One region of the Fictibacillus sp. NPDC058756 genome, then DNA from elsewhere that is predicted to be linked to it. Evidence: riboswitches for the same ligand, from Rfam matches in the RefSeq annotation. Region 1 holds a riboswitch; each other region holds the start of a gene.
The links. A riboswitch is a leader RNA that binds a small molecule or an ion and turns the genes downstream of it on or off. The one in region 1 is predicted to bind S-adenosylmethionine.
Positions count from the first base shown of each region.

Region 1 (5,548 bases):
TAGAATTCGGAATGACTATCTTTGGTTCTATCTATATGTTGTACTTAGCTATAAAGATAATTTTTAGTAAGAAGGATAATAAGGAAAATGACCATATAAACCATAATGGCTTTTATACAGGAATGCTTTTACAATTCATAAATCCCAAAGTTATTTTGTATGGAATCACAGCTATGTCTACATTTGTCATACCATTTTACACTACTAATATAAGCTTAATTTTATATTCACTGTTTCTTGCTTTTGTCGGTTTTGTAGGCACTGTTTGCTGGAGTTTGTTCGGTTCCTTGTTTCAAAAATTCTTAACAAGATATAAAAGTCATTTTAATGTGGTTATGGCTTTATTACTTTTATATAGTGCCGTATCCATATTTTTAGAGAAATAAGTAAGCCGAAAAAGTTTGTGAAATATTGTACTTAAACAAAAGGGTGCATTTCTTGAAGATTGAGCTGTCTTATCAGGCAGCTTTTCTTATTCAGCTAAAGGGTAGGATTATTGAATAAGAATATGAATTTATTAATTAAGGTGGAGTTGCTCCATTCCTTTAGGGAACACAATTCGCTTCGGAAGACAAAAAAATATGAGGAGGAGAATAAAAATGAGAAAGAGTGTTTACGAGATGGTGACCGAGAGAATCATAGAGGAGCTTGAGAGCGGTGTTGTTCCTTGGCAAAGGCATTGGGTGAACGGGGAGCGGTGAACTGGAAGACACAAAAGCCGTATCGAGGAATCAATACGTTCTTGCTCGGAGCTGGAGAGTACGCGACGTTCAAGCAGATCGAAGAAGCGGGAGGGAGGGTGAAAAAAGGCGCAAACTTTAATTCCTTTCAACGTTTATTTCTAATAAAAAAAGCTCAACCCAAAAGGAAGAGCTTGTAAAAACTCTTCCTCATCTCTCAGAACACTTTCATGTTCTGATGGAATTGGCACCATACTGTTTTCAGAAGAAAACAGCGGTTGCCGGGCATCGCAGGGCCAGTCCCTCCGCCACTCTTGATAAGGAAATCAAGTACCTATTCATTTAATAAACTTAATTATATCTATTTTCAGAACTTTAGCAATATTTTTTCATCAAAATTATTAATTGATATTGCGTATTTTGTGAATAAAAAGCTTTTCATGGCAAGTCTAATACAATATTCTTGTTGACACCAAATTACATTTCCTCTATCATTATCCTAAATTTAATAAAAACTCTTATTAAGAGCAGGTGGAGGGAATTAGCCCAATGAAGCCCGGCAACCATCGGTGTACATTATTTTATACCGGAACGGTGCTAAATCTAACAGCTTACGCTGAAAGATGAGAGGACGAACGGACCTAAGTATCAGCCGTGTTCTCTCATGAACACGGTTTTTTTGTTGAATAAAGACGGAAAGGAGAACAATTATGACAAAACCTGAGTGTTTTACGTGGAGAGGTAAAGTGCTGGCACATACGATTCATTATCCCTCACTACAAGCTGTTGAAGAAGGAGCATATCCACTCATCATTATCTGCCACGGGTTTACAAGTACAAGAATTGGTGTGGATCGATTATTCGTAAAAACCGCAAAGGCACTTGTTAAACAAGGGTATGCGGTTCTGCGTTTCGATTATGCTGGATGCGGTGAAAGTGAAGGTGAGTATGGAGAGAATGGGTTTTATTGTTTAATCGATCAAACGCAAGCAGCCATTTCGTTTGGCCGGTCTCTTCCGTGCATTAATTCCGAAAGTGTTACGCTGATCGGCCATAGTTTAGGTGGTGCTGTAGCTGTTTGTACAGGTGCGATAGATAATCGAATCGGAAATATTATCCTATGGTCAGCTGTTGGACGACCATATGAAGATATTACGACAATTGTAGGATACAACAATCAGTTAGATAACGTTATTGATCATTTAGGATATGCAATTACTGATGACTTCATTTCATCTCTCAAGCCATTTTCACCGATTGACGATCTGTACAAATATAATGGCAACGTACTTTTCATTCATGGAACAGGAGACATCGTCATTGATGCTGTATATTGCTCAGAATATTATTACCATGCCAAAAAAAGGATAAAGGGAAGTGCAGAAATGGTTTTAATTGAAGCTGCCAGCCATACGTTTTCAACTATTCCGCATTTTAAACAGCTTATATCTGCAACATCGTTATGGCTTTCAAAATATGTTCCTGCAGATGTAAACCCTACTTTGAAAAAAAGTGTTTAAAAAGTGATTGACATTAATAGTAAATTCTGTAATAATACAAAGTAATTTGATAGGAATACTCTTATTAAGAGCAGGTGGAGGGAACTAGCCCTATGAAGCCCGGCAACCATTCATGCTGAACGGTCAGTATGGAAACGGTGCTAAATCTAACAGCAGTTAAGCTGAGAGATGAGAGGAAATCGGATTTTTTCGAGAAAGCCTTTTGTCTCTTTTATGAGCTCAGAAGGTTTTTTTGCATTCTGCCTCTTGAAGAGTTTTATCAAAGAACTATAGAAAAATTGGGGATAGGGGAGAAAGAAAAATGAAAAGAATGATTCAAGTTTTATTCGCAAGTGTGGCAGTGTTTGTATTAGCTGCTTGTGGATCATCAGCAAGTGGCGGAGAGAAAACGGAAAAACTAGTAGTTGGGGCATCCAACGTACCGCATGCTGAGATCCTGGAAGAAGCAAAACCACTTTTGAAGGAAAAAGGCATAGAATTAGAGATTGTTAAATTCCAAGACTATATCTTACCGAACAAATCACTATATGAAAAAGAAATCGATGCGAACTACTTTCAGCATATTCCATATTTAACACAACAATTGAAAGACAACCCGAAGTATAAGTTTGAAAATGCTGGCGCCGTTCACCTTGAGCCGATGGGCGTTTATTCAAAGAGACATAAGTCATTGAAGGATCTTCCGAATGGTGCGAAAGTTATCTTGAGTAACTCTGTTGCCGAGCATGGTCGCATCCTCTCAATCTTTGAAGCAGAAGGACTAATCAAGCTTAAAGAAGGAAAGGGATATGAAGCGCAACTTAGCGATATTGTAGAAAATCCGATGAACTTAGAATTTGTGGCAGACATCGATCCAGGTCTATTAACAAAAACGTATGAGCATGATGAAGGAGACGCGATTGTCATCAACACAAACTTCGCGATTGATGCGAATTTGAATCCGAAAGAAGATTCTATAGCTCTTGAAGGATCTGAATCACCATTTGCGAACATCATCACGGTTCGTGAAGGCGACAAAGATAAAAAAGCGATCAAAACATTGCTTGAAGTGCTTCATTCAAAAGAGATCACAGACTTTATTGACAAAGAATACAAAGGTTCTGTGCTTGCTGTGACGGAGTAAAGTGAGGTTATTTACGTCTTATTTTCGAGGTGAATGACATTGGGAATCTTATCTGATCGTGTAAACGAGCGCAGGCGAAGAATCATTACTTATATTCTTTCTGTAGCTAAATTAGAGTATCAGCAAAGCGATAAGGATTATTATCACAAACTTCCTTTAGCCAAATTGGAACAAGAATATAAGGAATTTCAGGAACTGCAGAAAAAGTTATAGCAAGTGTACAAAAAGCAGCTGGTTATCGGTTGCTTTTTGTTTTTTGCACGGAGCAGTTGCGATTTCTTTCCCCAGATAAATAGACTTCCGACTTATCACAATAAAACTGACCAAGTAAATTACTTCTTCTTTAAGTTGGATAAAGAACTCTAAGTAATTGGTTACTAATTGAACAAAGCTCTTCATCATATTATTCCGCAATACCAGCTAATAGAAGGTCAATAGATAAGACTAAAAAGCTGAAAAAGACATGTTACAATAAAAATGACATACAAAATAAGCTTCAAAGGCAGGACTTGAAGTTATTGTTATAAAAGTATTTTATTGAAGTATATATTACTTTACCTAGCCTCTATTTTTGCATTTATATGTTAAATTATAAAACAAAGAAGGGAGTGTAGAGAAAATGATCGCTTTGTATAAATTAAATAAAACACTAGAAGCTATCTTCATTCAACTATTAATCAAACAAGGTATTCAACCAACCTGCCTTCATTCTAAAAAATCGATTATCGATCATATGATGAACCCTTTTGTTCTGATTACTCCTTCACCTTATGTAAATGAGGTTCAATCATTTTCTATCCCAATTGTACCTCTTTCCCTTCATTTAAGTGATTTCGAAAAAACGATTAATGAACAAAATCTTTATGAACAAAATCTCTTAATTATGGTGTCAGATGAAGAAAAAAAGTGGTTAGACACTGAAAATCTTCTGATGTATCATAACCATTTTGATATTTGCAGCAAAGAATTTATTAAACTCAGTAATGCCAATAAAAACACAACATTTCTTGTTCCTTCTTGGGAAAGTAATCTCCCTATGTCTAAACGAACAAATGAAAATTTCTTTTATGTTCATCCTTCAATGGATACTGTGGTTTCCGCAATACGCCAGGCAATGAATTTAACTGATGTGACGAAAGAGATGTTTAAAGAAAAATACCAGGTACAAGCCATTGCCGATTCTGCTCATGATGGTTTAATAGCGGTAGACAAGCAAGGAAAAATAACACTAACCAATAATAATGCGAAAAAATATCTGGGACTAGAAGGAGATGTGGTGGGACGGAACATTACAGAATATATCCCACATTCCGATATGCTGAGGGTACTGCAAACCGGTAAGAAAGAAATAGGTGATGTAGCCAAGATCCTTGATCGCCAAATCATTATTAACCGTTACCCCGTTATTCTTAACAACACTGTCGTTGGCGCGGTATCTAATTTTAAAGAAATTACCGACTTGCAAAGAATGGAAATGAAACTAAGGAAAAAATTGCATGAAAACGGATTAGAAGCGAAATACAGACTAGAGGACATTATTGGGGAAGTCCAAGGGATTCGTGAAGCTAAAGAACAGGCCAAGATCTTTGCGCAAACAGATGCAACGGTACTCATTACAGGAGAATCTGGAACAGGAAAAGAATTGGTTGCACAAGGAATCCATCTGCAAAGCAGTCGGGCAATTGGTCCCTTTGTTGCCGTTAATTGTGCCGCTTTTCCTGAAAATTTACTAGAGACTGAATTGTTCGGTTATGAAGAAGGCAGTTTTACAGGAGCAAAGAAAGGTGGTAAGCAAGGGCTGTTTGAATTGGCGCATGGAGGAACTTTGTTTTTGGATGAAATCGGAGAAATGCCATTGCAAATTCAGGCTCACTTATTACGAGTTCTGCAGGAAAGATCGATCCGGAGAGTCGGAGGACAACGAACCATTCCTGTTAACGTACGGATTATTGCAGCAACCAATACAAACATCGAAGACGAAATTGAAAAGAAGCAGTTTAGAAAAGATTTATACTATCGTTTAAATGTACTTTCACTTGAATTGCCGGCTTTGCGAAACAGACTAGAGGATGTTCCCTTGCTTACCTGTCATTTTATAGAGCAATTTAATGAACAGCATCAAAAGCAAATTAAAGTGATCGATGAAGATTTTTATTCCGTTTTACAAGACTATCACTGGCCAGGAAATATTCGTGAGTTGCGAAATGTTTTAGAACGAATCGTTT
Region 1 is NZ_JBHYPU010000001.1:946,984-952,531, forward strand. It holds gene ACFW35_RS04685 (LysE family transporter) at 1-386, shown strand, start outside; partial or broken gene ACFW35_RS04690 (ArdC-like ssDNA-binding domain-containing protein) at 621-880, shown strand; SAM riboswitch class I at 888-1,004, opposite strand; SAM riboswitch class I at 1,196-1,310, shown strand; gene ACFW35_RS04695 (alpha/beta hydrolase) at 1,391-2,200, shown strand; SAM riboswitch class I at 2,259-2,375, shown strand; gene ACFW35_RS04700 (MetQ/NlpA family ABC transporter substrate-binding protein) at 2,502-3,323, shown strand; gene ACFW35_RS04705 (hypothetical protein) at 3,363-3,536, shown strand; gene ACFW35_RS04710 (sigma-54 interaction domain-containing protein) at 3,943-5,548, shown strand, end outside.

Region 2 (5,548 bases), on a different contig from region 1:
TCGATACGTATCAGGCATATTTTCAAGCTGAAGCGCGTCCAGGAGATCCATTTTTGCAGCGAGCGCGAAGTTTCCTGGTACTGCAGCAACATCCGCACTTTGTACGGCACGCGGAAGCTGGGCTCCCTCTAACGGTTTAAAGTTTAAGTTTTTCGGATTGTCTTTAATATCTTTTTCGGACGCGGTCAGCTGATTGATGTTTTCTTTTATCGTAATAAGTCCAGCATCTTCAAGCATGATTAACGTTCGTGCTAAGTTCACAGGATCATTAGGAATCGCAAGCGTGCTTCCTTCTTTTATCTCTTCTATCGATTTAAACTTATTAGAATACAGTCCCATTGGGGCTGTAGGAACAATTATGACTTCAGAAAGCTTAAGATTCTTTTCTTTTGCGAAGTTTTCCATATACACTTTATGCTGAAAAAGGTTTGCATCGAGGTCACCTTTAGAAAGCGCTAAGTTTGGCTGGATATAATCGCTGAATTCAACAACCTTTACTTTATAGCCTTTTTTCTCTAAAGAGGGTTTAATCGCTTTGTTTACCATATCTGTGTAAGGACCAGCAGTTGCTCCAAGGGTAACTTCCTTATCTTTTGATGCCCCTGATGTGGAAGAGCAAGCAGCTAAAGCCAGTACAGCAATAGCAGTGAATAGTGTAAGTATTATTTTTTTCATATTGAATCCCCTTTTTTATCTTTTATTTACCGCTCGAGCTACTCCGTCACCAATGACCTGCAAAAGCTGCACAATGACAATCAGCAGAACAACCGTTGTAAACATGATTGTGTTGTCGTATCTGTAATAGCCGAATCGAATCGCAAAGTCACCGATTCCTCCGCCCCCTACAATACCTGCCATTGCAGAGTAGCCTAATAAGCTTATTGCTGTGACAGTAATCGCTTGAACGATCCCAGGTTTCGCTTCAGGAAGCAGCACTTCTCGGATGATCATCCATGGCGTTGCTCCTACGGCAACTGCCGCTTCAATCACACCTTTATCGATCTCCCTTAATGAGGTTTCGACTAAACGTGCGAAGAATGGAATAGCGGCTACAGACAGTGATACTGACGCTGCAGTTGGACCGATCGTCGTACCCGTAATCAGCTGAGTTAAAGGCAGCAGAGCTACGAGAAGAATGATAAAAGGTACTGATCGGATCAGATTTACTAAAATACCTGCAATTTGTTTAATCCAGACGTTTTCAAACATTAAACCTTTGTCTGTAACAAACAGGGCTACTCCTAATGGAAGGCCTACTATCAGAGAAACACCTAAAGATATCGCGACCATGTATAACGTTTCAAAAAATGCTTTATTCAAATCTGGCAGGATGCTGTACAAAGAATCAAGCAACTTGTTTCACCACCTCTAAATTGTCGATTCGGTCTTTAATGTAAGCGATGGCACGCTTAACTTCCGCCTCTTCACCTATCAGTTCCATAATGAAAATCCCGAGCGGCGTCTCCTGGATGTATTCAATCTTTCCGTGAAGAATATTTCCTTTTACCTTAAAGTTTTGGAAGAGTTCAGAAACGACTGCTTCTTCTGCTATCGCGCCTTTAAAATGAATCTTAATCACCACTCCTTTACGTCCCTTTAAGAGCGGTTCAGGAAGGTTCATCTGTATAACACTGCTAATAAACGTTTTCGTTAACTCTTTCTCCGGATGTGCAAATAAGTTATAAACATCACCTGTCTCGATGATTTCTCCATCCTGCATCACTGACATCCTGTGACAGATCTCTTTTACGACTTCCATCTCATGTGTGATAAGGACAATTGTGATGCCAAGCTTTTTATTGATGGATTGCAGAAGCGAAAGAATAGCTTTTGTTGTATTTGGATCGAGTGCAGAAGTAGCTTCATCACAAAGCAAAACTTTTGGATCGTTGGCAAGTGCCCGTGCAATTCCGACCCGCTGCTTTTGTCCGCCGCTCAGCTGAGCCGGATACTGATTCTTTTGATTTTCTAACCCCACCATCTGTAATAGTTCAAGAGTCTTATGATTAATTTCATCTTTCTTTTTTCCCGCAGCTTTTAACGCAAATGCGATATTTTCATATACGGTTTTTGCACTAATAAGATAAAAATGCTGAAAGATCATTCCTATTTTTAGCCGTTCTTCCCGAAGTTCTTTTTTAGATAATTTCGTAATGGAGACACCGTCGATTAAAATTTCGCCTGATGTTGGCTTCTCTAATAAATTTAAGCAACGGAGGAGAGAGCTTTTGCCAGCACCGCTGTAGCCAACAATTCCGAATATCTCACCCTTTTCTATCGTGAGTGAAACATTCTTGACCCCAACAATGTCTTTTCCTTTAGCGGAATATATTTTCGTTACATCACGCACTTCAATCATATTTCTGTCCTCCTTCAATATAAAAAGCCCTCTTCATTCAATGGAAGAGGGCGAATAGACATACATCGACTTATCTTCCAGAATGAATGAATCATTCTGCAGGAAGTAGCACCGTTCCATAATGGAGGTTGCCGGACGTCATTGGGCCTGATCCCTCAGTCTCTCTTAATAAGTGTTGATTATTTGATTAAGTTATAATTGACATATTACTACCTGTCGAAAAGTTCTGTCAATAACATTTTTTACTACTTTAAAGTGTTAGCGCTTACATGTCATATAGGATAAGGAAAAATTTTTTTACAGTGAACTAAGAGATTCGCCGCTGATCAATGACTAGAAACAACAAAAAACCTCATCTGATAAGCTCAGATGAGGTTGAATATGTATATGGAGGAGGTAGAGGGATTCGAACCCCCGCGGGTCGTTAAACCCCTGTCGGTTTTCAAGACCGATCCCTTCAGCCGGACTTGGGTATACCTCCGCGTGACTGACAAGAACTATAATAACATGTGAGTAAATATAGTGTCAACGTAATTTTATAAAAAAATAAAATCTTTTTTCGCAACTTTATCGCTATTACAAGAGGTTGATTTCCACTCCAGGTGATCGCTTTCCACGAGGGGTAAGGTGAGCCTTATCGCCGAAAATCCTCGAAATGATAGCTGGAATTGGGGACATTATTTATTTTTTATTTGTAAAATAAAAAATTTGGGCTGCCAAAAGTAAGTTTACTTACTTTTGGGACAGCCCCTTTTGGTTTACTTGATTACTTCTTTATTGCCCATGTATGGACGAAGTACTTCCGGAATGATAACCGTTCCATCTTCTTGCTGGTAGTTCTCTAAAATTGCTGCTACTGTTCGTCCGATCGCTAATCCAGATCCGTTTAGCGTATGAACCAATTCTGGCTTGCCTTTCGCTTCTCTGCGGAAACGAATTTGAGCACGGCGCGCTTGAAAATCTTCAAAGTTAGAGCAAGAAGAGATCTCGCGGTATTCACCGTAGCTTGGAAGGTATACTTCGATATCGTACTTTTTAGCAGCTGTAAATCCGAGATCAGCCGTACACATGCTTAGTACACGGTATGGAAGGTTTAGAAACTGCAGTACTTTTTCAGCATGACCTGTTAGCTTTTCAAGCTCATCGTAAGAATCTTCAGGCTTAACAAAGCGTACTAGCTCTACCTTATTAAACTGATGCTGACGTATTAAACCACGAGTGTCACGTCCTGCAGACCCCGCTTCAGAACGGAAGCACGCGCTGTATGCTGCATACGTAATTGGAAGCTCATCAGCTGTTAGAATTTCTTCACGGTGCATATTTGTTACAGGTACTTCTGATGTTGGAATCAGGAAATAATCCTCTTCACGAATCTTAAATGCGTCTTCTTCAAACTTAGGAAGCTGCCCAGTTCCTGTCATACTTTGACGATTAACCATGTATGGAGGCAGAACCTCTGTATACCCGTGTTCGTCTTCATGAAGGTCCATCATAAAGTTGATCAGTGCACGCTCTAAACGTGCCCCAAGACCTTTATAAAATGCGAAACGGCTTCCTGTTACCTTTGCTCCTCGTTCAAAATCAACAATGTTCAAGTCAGTTGCGATATCCCAGTGTGCTTTTGCTTCAAAAGAAAACTCTGGTACATCCCCCCAGTGGCGAATCGGTACGTTATCATCTTCTGTTTCTCCAACAGGGACACTTTCATGCGGTATGTTAGGCAGCGTCAGCATAATTCCGTGAAGATCTTCTTCTACTTGGCGAAGTTCATCATCAATCGTCTTAATTTTATCTCCTACTTCACGCATCTCAGTAATAAGTTGGTCAGCGTCTTTTTTCTCACGCTTGAATTCTGCTACCTGTTTAGATACCTCATTACGCTTAGACTTTAAAGCCTCCGTTTCACCGATTAATTCACGGCGGCGCTGATCGAGTGCTTCAAACTGATCCAAACCAGAAAGGTCTTCCCCTCTTGCAGACAGTTTTTGTTTCACTTCTTCAAAATTAGCACGGACAAATTTTAAATCCAACATACTTATTTCCTCCTTTATTCGTTATAAAAAATCAAAAAACTCCCGCCCCTGCTCCTAATGATCACATTAGAAACAGGGACGAGAGTTAACCCGCGTTGCCACCCTGATTGCAATAGAACTATGCCTACTGCCGGCTCATTTAAGTATAACGGTTCTTTACCGGAAAAGCTTACTTACCTTCGGCTCTTCACTCGAGGATGGATTCACAAAACACTTTGATCGGTTTTCACCAGCCACCGACTCTCTAAACAAAGTCATTTTTGCTACTAGTTCCTGTCATTGATTTTTTATGATGATTTTATAGTAATGTACAGCATTTTTCTATTTTATGCAACTACTTCTTTGTTGGATTGCACCATTTTTACAAAATACTGATGTAAACGGTGGTCGTCCGTCAATTCCGGATGGAAAGCTGCACATAAGAAATGACCTTGTTTGGCTGCAACGATTCGGTCGTTATGCTTTGAAAGTATTTCAACTTCAGGACCTACTTCAACGATGAACGGTGCTCGTATGAATACGCCTGTAAAATCTTCACCGACTCCGTGAATCATAAGATCAGCTTCAAAGCTGTCAACTTGGCGGCCAAACGCGTTGCGTTCAACTGTCATGTCGATCAGCTCCAGATGAGCTGTGTCCTGACCCTGAATTCTTTTTGCCATCAAAATTAATCCTGCACAAGTACCAAATATAGGCTTGTTTTTTGCAAATTCCTTTAACGGTTCAAGGAATAGATATTTATCGATCAATCGTCTCATCGCTGTACTTTCACCGCCTGGCATTACCAAGCCATCAAGATCCTCAAGCTCTTCTACACGTTTTACCGCTATAGCTTGAGCTCCAGAAGCTTTTATGGCTTTAACATGCTCCTGTACTGCTCCTTGTAAAGCAAGAACTCCGATTTTCAGCATGTAATTACCAGCCTCGCTCCTGCATGCGTTCACCTTGAGCCAGTGTAGAGATTTCGATGCCTTTCATAGGAGTACCAAGACCTTTTGAAAGTTCAGCGATTAATTTGTAATCTTGATAGTGTGTAGTTGCTTCAACGATTGCACGAGCAAACTTTTCTGGGTTCTCAGATTTGAAGATTCCAGATCCTACGAATACGCCGTCTGCACCAAGCTGCATCATGAGTGCTGCATCAGCTGGTGTAGCG
Region 2 is NZ_JBHYPU010000007.1:7,663-13,210, forward strand. It holds gene ACFW35_RS19740 (MetQ/NlpA family ABC transporter substrate-binding protein) at 1-675, opposite strand, end outside; gene ACFW35_RS19745 (methionine ABC transporter permease) at 691-1,353, opposite strand; gene ACFW35_RS19750 (methionine ABC transporter ATP-binding protein) at 1,346-2,359, opposite strand; SAM riboswitch class I at 2,427-2,534, opposite strand; tRNA gene ACFW35_RS19755 (tRNA-Ser) at 2,748-2,840, opposite strand; gene serS (serine--tRNA ligase) at 3,118-4,392, opposite strand; T-box leader at 4,464-4,681, opposite strand; gene pdxT (pyridoxal 5'-phosphate synthase glutaminase subunit PdxT) at 4,719-5,303, opposite strand; gene pdxS (pyridoxal 5'-phosphate synthase lyase subunit PdxS) at 5,308-5,548, opposite strand, start outside.
Region 2: it holds a riboswitch for S-adenosylmethionine, as region 1 does, so the genes downstream of both, ACFW35_RS19750 (methionine ABC transporter ATP-binding protein) here and ACFW35_RS04700 (MetQ/NlpA family ABC transporter substrate-binding protein) in region 1, are expected to answer to the same signal.

Region 3 (5,548 bases), 130 kb from region 1:
GATGAAGAAGGCCGTTTAGAAGAAAGCTATGCTGAACAAAAAGCAGCTATGGATCATTTTGAAGATCAGATTCAAGTAGAAAACCGTGTTTATGAAATAGAAGAGTATCAAAAGCTTTTAAAAACATTTGGACTAAACTTTAAAGTTTTAAGCAAACATTGTCCAAAACACGTGGATGCACGTGAAAATGCCAAAGAAATTGCTCGTCTTTTATCAGAAAATGAAGAACTTGCCGCATTTTTAAAGGAAAAAAAGCAATTGCCGATAAAAGATTTATTAAATATGGTCTCCTGTAGTCGTAAAACCATAGAGAGAAATCGAAAGTATATAATAGCGGTATCATTAATATATTTAGGCGATTTCCAAGCGCTGAAATCATACATTCAGCCTTAAGGTGAGGTATATTTGATTACATGGTAAGGGGGATCACTTCCTCTTGCCTGTAATTACTACTGATCCTGCAACTTGCGGGAGGGATACAATTGAAAAGCGGCAGCGGCATTGTAATAGAGGTTAACAACAGAAAAGCTACTTTGCTTATGAAAGATGGAACATTTGTAACGGTAAGAGTACCAGCAGGCAAAAATCCATCAGTGGGCAGAGAGTATCAGGCTTCTTATTTTTCGGAAAAGAAAAGAAGTCTTTTTGTGCTGCCATCTGTAGCAGCAATACTTGCCGTTGTTCTTTTATCAGAATTGATCCCAACTGGAAGCCAGTCAGCAGCAGCGGCTTATGTAAGCTTTGATATCAATCCAAGCTTAGAAGTAGGCGTAGATGAGGAAATGCAGGTTATACAAATAGATGCATTTAATGACGAAGCAAAAGAAATCATAAATAAATATAATCTGAACGTTGAAAATCAATTTTCGTTTGAGGACTTTGCTGATCAGCTTATTAAGGCTTATGAGGAAGAAGGGTATATGGAATCAGACCATTCTATGCTCATCACAACAATTTCCAGTGAAGAAGGCAATGATAAGACTGAATCAGCTCTAGATCAAGCAGTAAATTCAATTGTTAAAAAGACTGTTGTAAAATACCCTGTCCGCATCACTGTTTCAGAGTCTAATCATGACACTCGTGAAAAAGCAAAACAGCTTGGAGTGTCTTCAGGAAAATACAAAGCATTTCAAACTGCATACATAAACGACAAGACTTTAAAAGAAGAAAAGATAAAAGAGGTTAATTTTCAAGAGCTAAAAGTGAATACTTTATCCTCTAGTGACATAAAAAGCTTACCGCATCCGATGAAAATTAAAACAGACGACAATGAACAAAAGAATGACTTAAAGATAGCAGTGCCTAAAAAAGCAGATAGCCAACCAAAAGAAGTTAAAAAGCACAGAGAAAATCATCACAATCACCATAATTACCATAACAAGAAACAAGAAAAATTGGTGAAGCCTAAAGAGAAAAAGTTAAATAATAGCGATAATAAGCATCAAAATCGTGTGTTTAACAGCAATAAGCAAAAGAATAATGAACACCAAAACAAAAACGCTAATAATCATCATAAGAAAAATCAGCAGGATCGCAATAAACAAGATCACGACAAATATCGTAACAAACATTAGCACTAAATATGTTAATACTGTCGTAATTACAAAAACGATTTTCACTGACTGTCGAACGCTTTATAAAGGTAAACACTCCGTTCCTCTCGAAAAGGTGAAATAACAACCAATTCGGGGGGGATTTTATATGCTGGATGTCACCTTTTTTGAAAGACAGATTGGAAAAAGTCCATACTTGCCATTGTATAACATTCCGGTTAAACCTAGATTTAGTCTCAATGATGAAACTACATTGAGGATTGATTACAGAGAAGGAGAACGTAATCGTATCGTTGTTTTCAGAGGAAATCCAAAGTATCTATCTATGATGCTAGATGGGAAAATGAAGCTTACAACACTCCTTCGCCAAGAGATGATCGAGTTTCACGGGACGTTAAGACAGCGGCTGAAATGGGAAGCCATATTCTACTTAAGCTCCCATTGGGAACAAATATCTGCAGGCGTCTTGATTAAAAGTGTTAAAAATGTTTGACACGAATCGACAGTGGTGATATTATTCATCACAGTAATTCAAAAAATGCATCGCTTTAACTTAATAACGAAACGCTTTAACTTATCACGAGAGGTGGAGGGACTGGCCCTATGAAACCCGGCAACCGCTAGCTGTATGTAATCCATACTGACTAGAAAGGTGCCAATTCCTGCAAGGCATTCAAATGTCTTGGGAGATGAGGAGAACGTGCATAGAATATTATATGCCTTTCTGCTCATATTGAAGCAGAGGGCATTTTTTTATTTGAATTATGAAGTTGCATCATTGGTTTGTTGATTGGAGCGCAAGGTGCGAGACTCCAGCGGTATTAGCGGGACAGGTGAGACTCCTCACGGCGCAAAGCGCAAAGGAGGCTCACCGCATCCTGGAGCGGAAATCAACAGCTTCTAATTGCAATTTAAAGTATTACAGATGGAAATGAGGTTAGTTCTATTGATTAATTTACATTCAGTCCGTAAAGTCTTTCAAACCAAAGATGGTGAAGTAAAGGCTGTAGATGCGGTAGATTTAAACATAAAACAAGGTGAAATTTACGGCATTATTGGATACAGTGGAGCAGGGAAAAGTACTCTTATCCGGATTCTCAACATGTTGGAAAGACCAACAAGCGGTACGGTTACAATCGGCGGGAAAAATATGTCTGAGCTCTCTTCAAAAAAACTAAGAGAAGCTAGACAGGAAATAAGTATGATCTTCCAGCACTTCAACCTTTTATGGTCAAGAACCGTTAGAGAGAACATTGCTTTCCCGCTAGAAATCGCTGGGTTTCCGAAAGAGAAAATCAAGCAGCGTGTGGACGAGCTGATTGATCTTGTCGGACTAGAAGGCAGAGGCGGTTCATACCCTTCACAGCTAAGCGGGGGCCAAAAACAGCGGGTCGGTATTGCGAGAGCACTTGCCAATGAACCGAAAGTTTTATTATGTGATGAAGCCACTTCAGCACTTGATCCAAAAACAACCGACAGTATTTTAGATCTTCTAGTAGAAATTAACCAGAAGTTAGGTTTAACGATTGTGTTGATCACTCATGAAATGCATGTTATACGAAAAATCTGTCACCGTGTTGCGGTAATGGAAAGAGGAAAAGTTGTAGAAGAAGGCGATGTGCTGAACGTCTTTAAAAATCCTAAAGAATCCATTACAAAGGATTTTGTAAAACAAGTTACAGAACCAGAAGAAACAGTGGATACCATTAAGCAATTTATAGAGGAGTTTCCTGAAGGCAGAATTGTTCAGCTTACTTTTGTAGGAGGCCGTGCTGGTCAGCCTTTAATTACAGAGCTGATCCGGAATTTTGAAGTGGATGTTAATATCCTGCAAGGTAAAATTACTCAGACGCAAAATGGTCCATACGGTACGTTGTTTATCCAAATAAAAGGTTCTGAAGCGGCACTTTCTAACGCTATGGAATTTTTAAATAGTGTTCAGGTAGAAGTTGAGGTGATTCATAATGCTTAGTACTTGGTTCCCCAACGTTCAATGGGATGTTGTTTTAGAAGCAACAAAAGAAACGTTATATATGTCAGCCATATCGGTTCTTGTAACATTCGTTTTAGGTCTAGCTTTGGGGCTTGCATTATATTTAACTGCCCCAGGAAATCTTTGGGAAAACAAAGTCTTAAACAGTATCATTGCTATTATTGTGAACGTGTTCCGGTCTATTCCGTTTATTATATTAATTATTTTGCTGATTCCATTTACGCGCTTTATTGTAGGAACAATGCTTGGGGCAGAAGCAGCATTGCCGGCATTGATTGTTGGAGCAGCTCCATTTTATGCGCGTATGGTTGAGATTGCTTTGCGAGAAATTAATAAAGGAGTAATCGAAGCAGCGAAATCAATGGGTGCCACAAACACTCAAATTATTTTCAAAGTACTTATTCCTGAAAGCACTCCAGCACTTGTTTCTGGTATTACCGTTACTGCGATTGCTCTTGTAAGCTACACAGCAATGGCCGGTGTAGTTGGAGCAGGAGGTCTTGGTAACCTCGCGTATATGGAAGGTTACCAGCGGGATAATGCAGATGTAACTTTAGTTTCAACTGTTCTGATCTTGGTCATCGTATTTGTTATTCAATGGATAGGGGATCGATTCACAACAGCTTTAGATAAAAGATAAGCTCAAACAACAAGGAGGAAATCACATGAAAAAAGTATTTTCAATTATTTTACTTGCTGTAGTTGCTGCAGCACTTGCAGCTTGCGGCAATAAAACAGAAGGGGGCATCAGCGACGAAAAGCTGATCGTCGGGGCATCAAACGTACCTCATGCTGAAATTCTTGAAGAAGCAAAACCACTTCTAAAAGAAAAAGGTGTAGAGCTTGAGATCAAAACGTTCCAAGATTATGTACTTCCAAATAAATCTTTGGATGAAAAAGAAATCGGAGCAAACTACTTTCAGCATGTTCCTTATTTAGAATCACAAATGAAAGACCACGGTTATAAATTTGAAAATGCAGGCGGCATTCACATTGAGCCGATCGGTGTTTATTCTAAAAAATACAAGTCTCTAGATGAATTGCCACAAGGTGCTACGATTATCATGTCCAACTCTGTAGCTGACCACGGGCGTATGCTTGGTCTTTTAGAAAAAGAAGGTCTAATCAAAGTTAAAGAAGGCGCTGGTACTGAAGCGCAAGTTAAAGATATTGTAGAAAATCCAAAGAAACTAAAGTTCAAAGCAGATGTTGATGCAGGAATGCTTCCAAAAGCATATAAAAACGGTGAAGGCGATGCAGTACTGATCAACACTAACTATGCGATTGATGCAGGTCTTAATCCTCAAAAAGACGCTATTGCAATTGAAGGCTCAGATTCTCCATTCGTAAACATTATTACTGTACGAGAAGGAGATAAAGATAAGAAATCTGTTAAAGCTCTAGTTGAAGTATTGCGTTCAAAAGAAATTCAAGATTTCATTGAAAAGAAATACGAAGGTGCAGTAGTGCCTGTAACTGAATAAATGAATGAAGGGTGTCTCCACTTGATGAGGCACCCTTTATGTTTAATTTAAGGTGGACAATAAATGGATGGAATTGAAAAAATATGTGATGAGAACGTATTTTTATGTGATAGTAAGTCATTTTGTGATGATAGTCATTTTTTATGTAATTATGCAGACTTTTTATATGATGTTGTATTTCTTTAAAGAATCCTTTCTCCTTACATATCGCCCACAAAAATAACCCATACTAATCCTGTTTACTAAAAAGTGACAGGAGTGTAACGACAACATGAAACAAGAGGATCAACAAATGCCAGGATCAAATTCTGCACAATATCATCTTATCCGGTATAAAGAAGGTTTAGGAAAATATAACGAAAATATGCCTGAATTAACACATGCATATAATGAATTTACACGCCACTGTTTCAAGGAAGGCGAAATTTCCGAAAAATATAAACAGCTAATCGCGCTGGGGATCAGTATCTATTCACAAGATGAATATTGCATCATTTATCATACAAAGGGATGTCTGG
Region 3 is NZ_JBHYPU010000001.1:817,141-822,688, forward strand. It holds gene sigI (RNA polymerase sigma-I factor) at 1-393, shown strand, start outside; gene ACFW35_RS03975 (anti-sigma-I factor RsgI family protein) at 483-1,574, shown strand; gene ACFW35_RS03980 (hypothetical protein) at 1,702-2,046, shown strand; SAM riboswitch class I at 2,125-2,249, shown strand; gene ACFW35_RS03985 (methionine ABC transporter ATP-binding protein) at 2,500-3,525, shown strand; gene ACFW35_RS03990 (methionine ABC transporter permease) at 3,518-4,186, shown strand; gene ACFW35_RS03995 (MetQ/NlpA family ABC transporter substrate-binding protein) at 4,212-5,030, shown strand; gene ACFW35_RS04000 (hypothetical protein) at 5,094-5,216, shown strand; gene ACFW35_RS04005 (carboxymuconolactone decarboxylase family protein) at 5,302-5,548, shown strand, end outside.
Region 3: it holds a riboswitch for S-adenosylmethionine, as region 1 does, so the genes downstream of both, ACFW35_RS03985 (methionine ABC transporter ATP-binding protein) here and ACFW35_RS04700 (MetQ/NlpA family ABC transporter substrate-binding protein) in region 1, are expected to answer to the same signal.

Region 4 (5,548 bases), 2.0 Mb from region 1:
ATTTTTGTTCGATTCTCTTCATTGAAAAGTTGATTGGAGTGCAAGGTGCGAGACTCCTCGAAAATGAAAAATCACATTTTCTTCGTGCGATGTAACGCTGTCGAAGCCTTCCTTGTCCTACGGGATGAGTGGGACAGGTGAGACTCCTGACAAAGCAAAGCGCTAGGAGGACACCCCGTGGAAAGCGAGCATCCTGGAGCGGAAATCAACCCTTTCAAGAGCAACAAAGGTTGCGAAAATAGCCTATTAAAAAAGAAAAAAGATCAGATCAGGCGATGCCCGTAGTTTTAAAAAAAGAATAACGGGAAAAATGATATACGTAGACGACTGAAAGGAAGTGCTAACATGTCAAAACGGATATTGATTGTCGTAACAAATCACCAAAATATCGGAAATAATAAAACAGGCCTTTGGCTTGAAGAGTTTGCAGTCCCTTATAACGAATTTCTCGATAAAGGATATGACATAACAGTCAAAAGCATTAAAGGCGGCAGTATTCCTTTAGATCCGAACAGCTTAGATGGAGTCGAACAAGATCAATATAAAGAGGCATTATCATTCTTGGAAGATACAGCTGAACTTAGTGCAGATGATGCAGTAAGCTATGACGCAATCTTCTTGCCAGGCGGACATGGGACAGTCTTTGACTTTCCGAAAAGTGAAGCTCTAAAGGAAGTGGTAAGCCAGATGGCGCAGACAAATAAGGTAATCGGAAGTGTTTGTCACGGACCTGCAGGACTGACAACAGCGACACTGAAAGATGGATCTTCTATTGTAAAAGGAAAGACCGTTACAGCCTTTACCGATGAAGAGGAAGAAGAAATGCAGCTTACGAAAGAAGTGCCATTCTTGCTCGAAACAAAACTTCGCGAACTTGGTGCAGAATTTCAGCGAGCTGGAAAATGGGAAGATTTTGCCGTGACAGACGGAAATCTTGTTACCGGGCAAAACCCGCAGTCCAGCAGAAGTGTAGCGCTTCGCATGATCGAAGTTCTTAATAAACAATAACATACAATTTACGAAACGGCCGGCTCTTGCTGGTCGTTTTTATATGAAAGTGACAGCATCATTTAGCTGTTGTTTGTCGAAAATTCGATAAATATCTGTAAGTGTGGAATTAATAAAGATTACCACAAAATAATTCCTAATTACCCTGGATAAATCAGCTATTACCCTGTAATGATTTTTTGGTGATTTGTGTCATTCACCTATCGGGTAAAGTTGAGTATTTTATTAAGGAAATTAGAAGTGTGGGGGAATGTTTGTGGGCTACTATATTCGTGTGGAGGAAAACGTCAGAATTTATGTAGAAGATGTTAATCCTAGCGGTGAAAAAACGATTCTTTTTATTCATGGATGGCCGGCAAATTATAAGCTTTTTGAGTATCAGTTTAATCAGCTGCCATCGATGGGTTTTAGATGCATCGGAATTGATCTAAGAGGATTCGGTAAATCTGATAAACCTTATTCGGGCTATTCATATGATCCATTAGCAGATGATATCTTTGCAGTTGTACAGACATTAAAGATAAAGGATTTCACGCTTGTTGGGCACTCAGTCGGAGGGGCGATTTCAATTAGGTATATGGCTAAACATGGCGGTTTTGGTGTTTCAAAGCTTGCTTTGCTTGGAGCTGCTGCACCAAGTTTTACAAAGCGTCCAGATTTCCCATTCGGTCAGACTGTTGAAGAAGTTAACACACTTATCTCTGGTACGTATAAAGACCGGCCTAAAATGCTTCAGGGGTTTGGAGATATTTTTTTCTTTAAATATGTAACGGCTCCTTTTTCCGACTGGTTCTTTCAGTTAGGTTTAGAAGCTGCAGGATATTCGACTGCAGCTGTATTAGGATCATTACGTGATGAATCGCTTTTTGCGGATCTAGGTAAAATTCAAGTCCCGACACTTATTCTGCATGGTGTTCATGATCAGGTTTGTCCTTATCCTTTAGCACTAGCGATGAATAAAGGAATACCAAATTCGAAGCTTGTTCCGTTAAATAACAGCGGGCACGGACTTTTTTGGGAAGAGTGGGAGAAAGTGAACAAAGAACTTTCACAGTTCATAGGTTAAAATTTTATCATTTGTAATACATCACATGAAGATGTTCATGGTGATCGAGTGTTGCGAGCAGAATATCAGGTAATTTTGTGTTCTGTTTTTGAAGTTGTTCCAAAAGCCATGCCTCATTTTTTCCTGTTTCCGAAAGCTCTTGTTGATTGATTTTTCCTTCTTTAATAACAACCTGAGGATAATCGAAAGGCTTTGGAGGCAAGTTTAAATCTTTTTGAATAACAGTTTGGTATTGCGGCTGTAAAAATGAAGTAATGGTACCATTGGATTCAAACAAAGCGAGTGCGACTTCTTGAATATCTATTACCCTATGTTTTCGCAGTTCAGAAAACAAAACGTCTATTGAAATCCGTGCTTTTTTCAAGTTTTTATATAATATTTGACCATTCTTTACTAACAGAATAGGTGCTGGATCTATTAATTTTCTAAGTGGGTGCCAATGCAGACCGGTCATGGTTGTAGTCACATAAAGAATAACAAGAACGGACATTGTGATAAGGGAACCTTTAAGACCAAGATGCTGGTCAGACAGGGGATGGGCAATGATGTTTCCAAAGATAAGAGCCATAATGAAATCCAATAAACGAAGCTGTGAGAAAGATCGCTGGCCCATCAATTTTACAGCAAACAGCATAAAGAAGAAGGCAACGATTGCCCTTAAAATCCATTCGATCGCCAATAAATTCTCTTGTGCTTGATAAAAATCCAGCATACTAGCAGCACCCCGTTAAACTTGATGCATTTAGTATGGTCGTAAAAAATGACTTTTTAACCAGAAATAAATTATAAAAATAGTTTGACTATTCTTGCGGGTATGCTACAATCAATTTTAAATTAAAACTTAATCGAATTTCTTCTTATCCAGAGAGGTGGAGGGACTGACCCTATGAAGCCTCGGCAACCAGTACAAGTTGTGCACGGTGCCAATTTCAGAGGAAGCTTAAGATTTAAGCTCCGAAGATGAGAAGCAAGCGGGTACTTTTTTTCGTTATTCCACCCCTTCGCTCTTTTCTTTGAGTGAAGGGGTTTTATTATTTTAAGGAGGTGTAAAGCTTTAAAAAGGAGTGAAAGTATGGCAGTACTTTCACCCCGGGCTGCGATGATCACCCCTTGAGGAGGGCTTAAGAATCGCTTAAACATTTTACCATGTGAAGCGAAATGTCGTCCAATTCAAGGGATATAAACCTTGAGGAGGAAAAGAAAATGAGTGAGTTAAAATTTGCGTATTGGGTACCGAACGTTAGCGGAGGGTTGGTTGTATCTAAGCTTCCGCAGGAAACAGATTGGACATTTGAAGCGAACAAACGCTATGCTCAAATCGCAGAGGATTCCGGATTCGATTTTGCACTTCTTCAGACGCGTTTCTTTGCAAGCTATGGTGCTGAATATCAGCTGGAGGCGGCCACGCTTGCTGCAGCTTTGGCGAGTGTTACTAAAAAGATAAATCTTATCTCAGCTGTTCATCCGGGGCTTTGGCATCCAGGTGTATATGCGAAGATGATGGCAACACTCGATAATATCTCTGGCGGCCGGGCGGCGATCAACGTCGTGAGTGGGTGGTTTAAAGGGGAGTTTACCGGATATGGAGAACCTTGGCTGGAGCATGACGAGAGGTATCGCCGTTCTGAAGAATTTATTAAAGTTATAAGAAGTTTTTGGACAGAAGAAGAGACAACGTTCAAAGGTGATTTTTACAGAATAAATGGCGCTCCGCTGAAACCGAAACCTGTTCAAAAGCCGACACCGCCAATTTTCCAAGGCGGTAACTCAAAGGCTGCAAAAGAGATGGCAGCAAGAGTTTCGGATTGGTATTTCATGAACGGAAACACGACAGAAGGATTCAAGAATCAGATTGAAGAAGTGAAGGCTTTGGCAGAGAAAGAAGGCCGTACTTTGAAATATGCGGCAAACGGATTTGTGATTGTAAGAGATACAGAAGAAGAGGCTGTTCAAGTTCTGCGTGATATTGTTTCAAATGCTGACGTTGAAGCGGTTGAAGGATTTGGTGAAGCCGTAAAAGAAGCAGGGCAATCGTCTAAGGAAAAAGAGGGAATGTGGACAAATTCTACATTCGAGGATCTCGTCCAGTATAATGATGGATTCAAAACAGGTCTGATCGGAACACCTGAACAAGTGGCAGACCGCATAATAGAGTTGAAGCAGCTAGGCGTTGACCTTGTTCTGACCGCCTTTTTACATTATGAAAATGATTTGAAAGACTTTGGAGAGAAAGTGATACCGCTTGTGAAAGAAAAAGAAGCTCGATTGAAGGAAGAGGGAGTGCTTGTTTAATTTTTTAAGTGAAAAACATGTGAAAAGTCGCCGTTTGTGGCGGCTTTTTTTTATTTTAGGTAAAGGTCGTTGGGGTTGTAGTTTTGGTTAGGGATGTCGAAATTTCTATAAACTTATCTTTACCTTGAATATATTTAAAATTACCGTTGATAAAACAAATTTATCCTATTACGTGCCTTTATACAGATCAAATACAAGTGTGATGCATAGAACAAGGGCGGATGGCAGTGAAATCAACACTTCTGATGAGAACTTGCCAGCTTAAACTGTTAAAAGTACCGCTAATGAGATTTATCTTGTACATTCTCATTAATTTATATCAAAATACAGGGACTTTAGACCTTATCGTCGCTACCAGCCTTAAAAATATATGGAAAGAAAGTGAGAAATTTTTATCATTGACGATGATAATCATTATCATTTAAAGTGGTACATGTAATTAATAATGAGAATCATTTTCAGTAACGTGAATTCAATTAAACCTTAAGGAGGAGCAAACATGAGCACTCTACAAATAGAAATGAACGAACTTTACCTTAAACAGCAGGAAAAACGGGAGTCGAACGCGAGGTCCTATCCAAGACGGATCCCGATTGCTATAGAAGAAGCTGAAGGAATCTATGTAAAAGATGCAGACGGAAGAAAATTCATAGATTGTCTGGCAGGAGCAGGGACGCTGGCACTTGGCCATAATCATCCGGTCGTAATCGATGCGATTGAAAAAGTGCTTCATAACAAGCGCCCATTACATACACTGGATTTAACGACACCAGTAAAAGAAGAATTCGTGAGTGAAGTGTTTGATAGTTTACCAGAAGAATTCGCGAAGCGTGCAAAGATTCAATTTTGCGGACCAACTGGCGGAGATGCGATCGAAGCTGCAATCAAACTTGTAAAAACAGCGACAGGAAGAAGAAGCATTCTATCTTTCCAAGGGGGGTATCACGGAGCAACACACGGAACGATGGCTCTTTCCGGAAACTTAGGACCTAAGCAGAATGTTCAAGGTTTAATGCCAGATGTTCACTTTATGCCATATCCGTATGAATATCGCTGTCCGTTTGGAATGGGTGGAGAAGATACAGCGAAAATCAGCGCAAAATATATCGAAAACCTTTTATATGATCCGGAATGCGGAATTCTTCCTCCAGCAGCTATGATTTTAGAAGTTGTTCAAGGGGA
Region 4 is NZ_JBHYPU010000001.1:2,933,748-2,939,295, reverse strand. It holds gene ACFW35_RS15090 (type 1 glutamine amidotransferase domain-containing protein) at 346-1,008, shown strand; gene ACFW35_RS15085 (alpha/beta fold hydrolase) at 1,265-2,074, shown strand; gene ACFW35_RS15080 (DUF421 domain-containing protein) at 2,082-2,783, opposite strand; SAM riboswitch class I at 2,929-3,041, shown strand; gene sfnG (dimethylsulfone monooxygenase SfnG) at 3,278-4,366, shown strand; gene ACFW35_RS15070 (aspartate aminotransferase family protein) at 4,866-5,548, shown strand, end outside.
Region 4: it holds a riboswitch for S-adenosylmethionine, as region 1 does, so the genes downstream of both, sfnG (dimethylsulfone monooxygenase SfnG) here and ACFW35_RS04700 (MetQ/NlpA family ABC transporter substrate-binding protein) in region 1, are expected to answer to the same signal.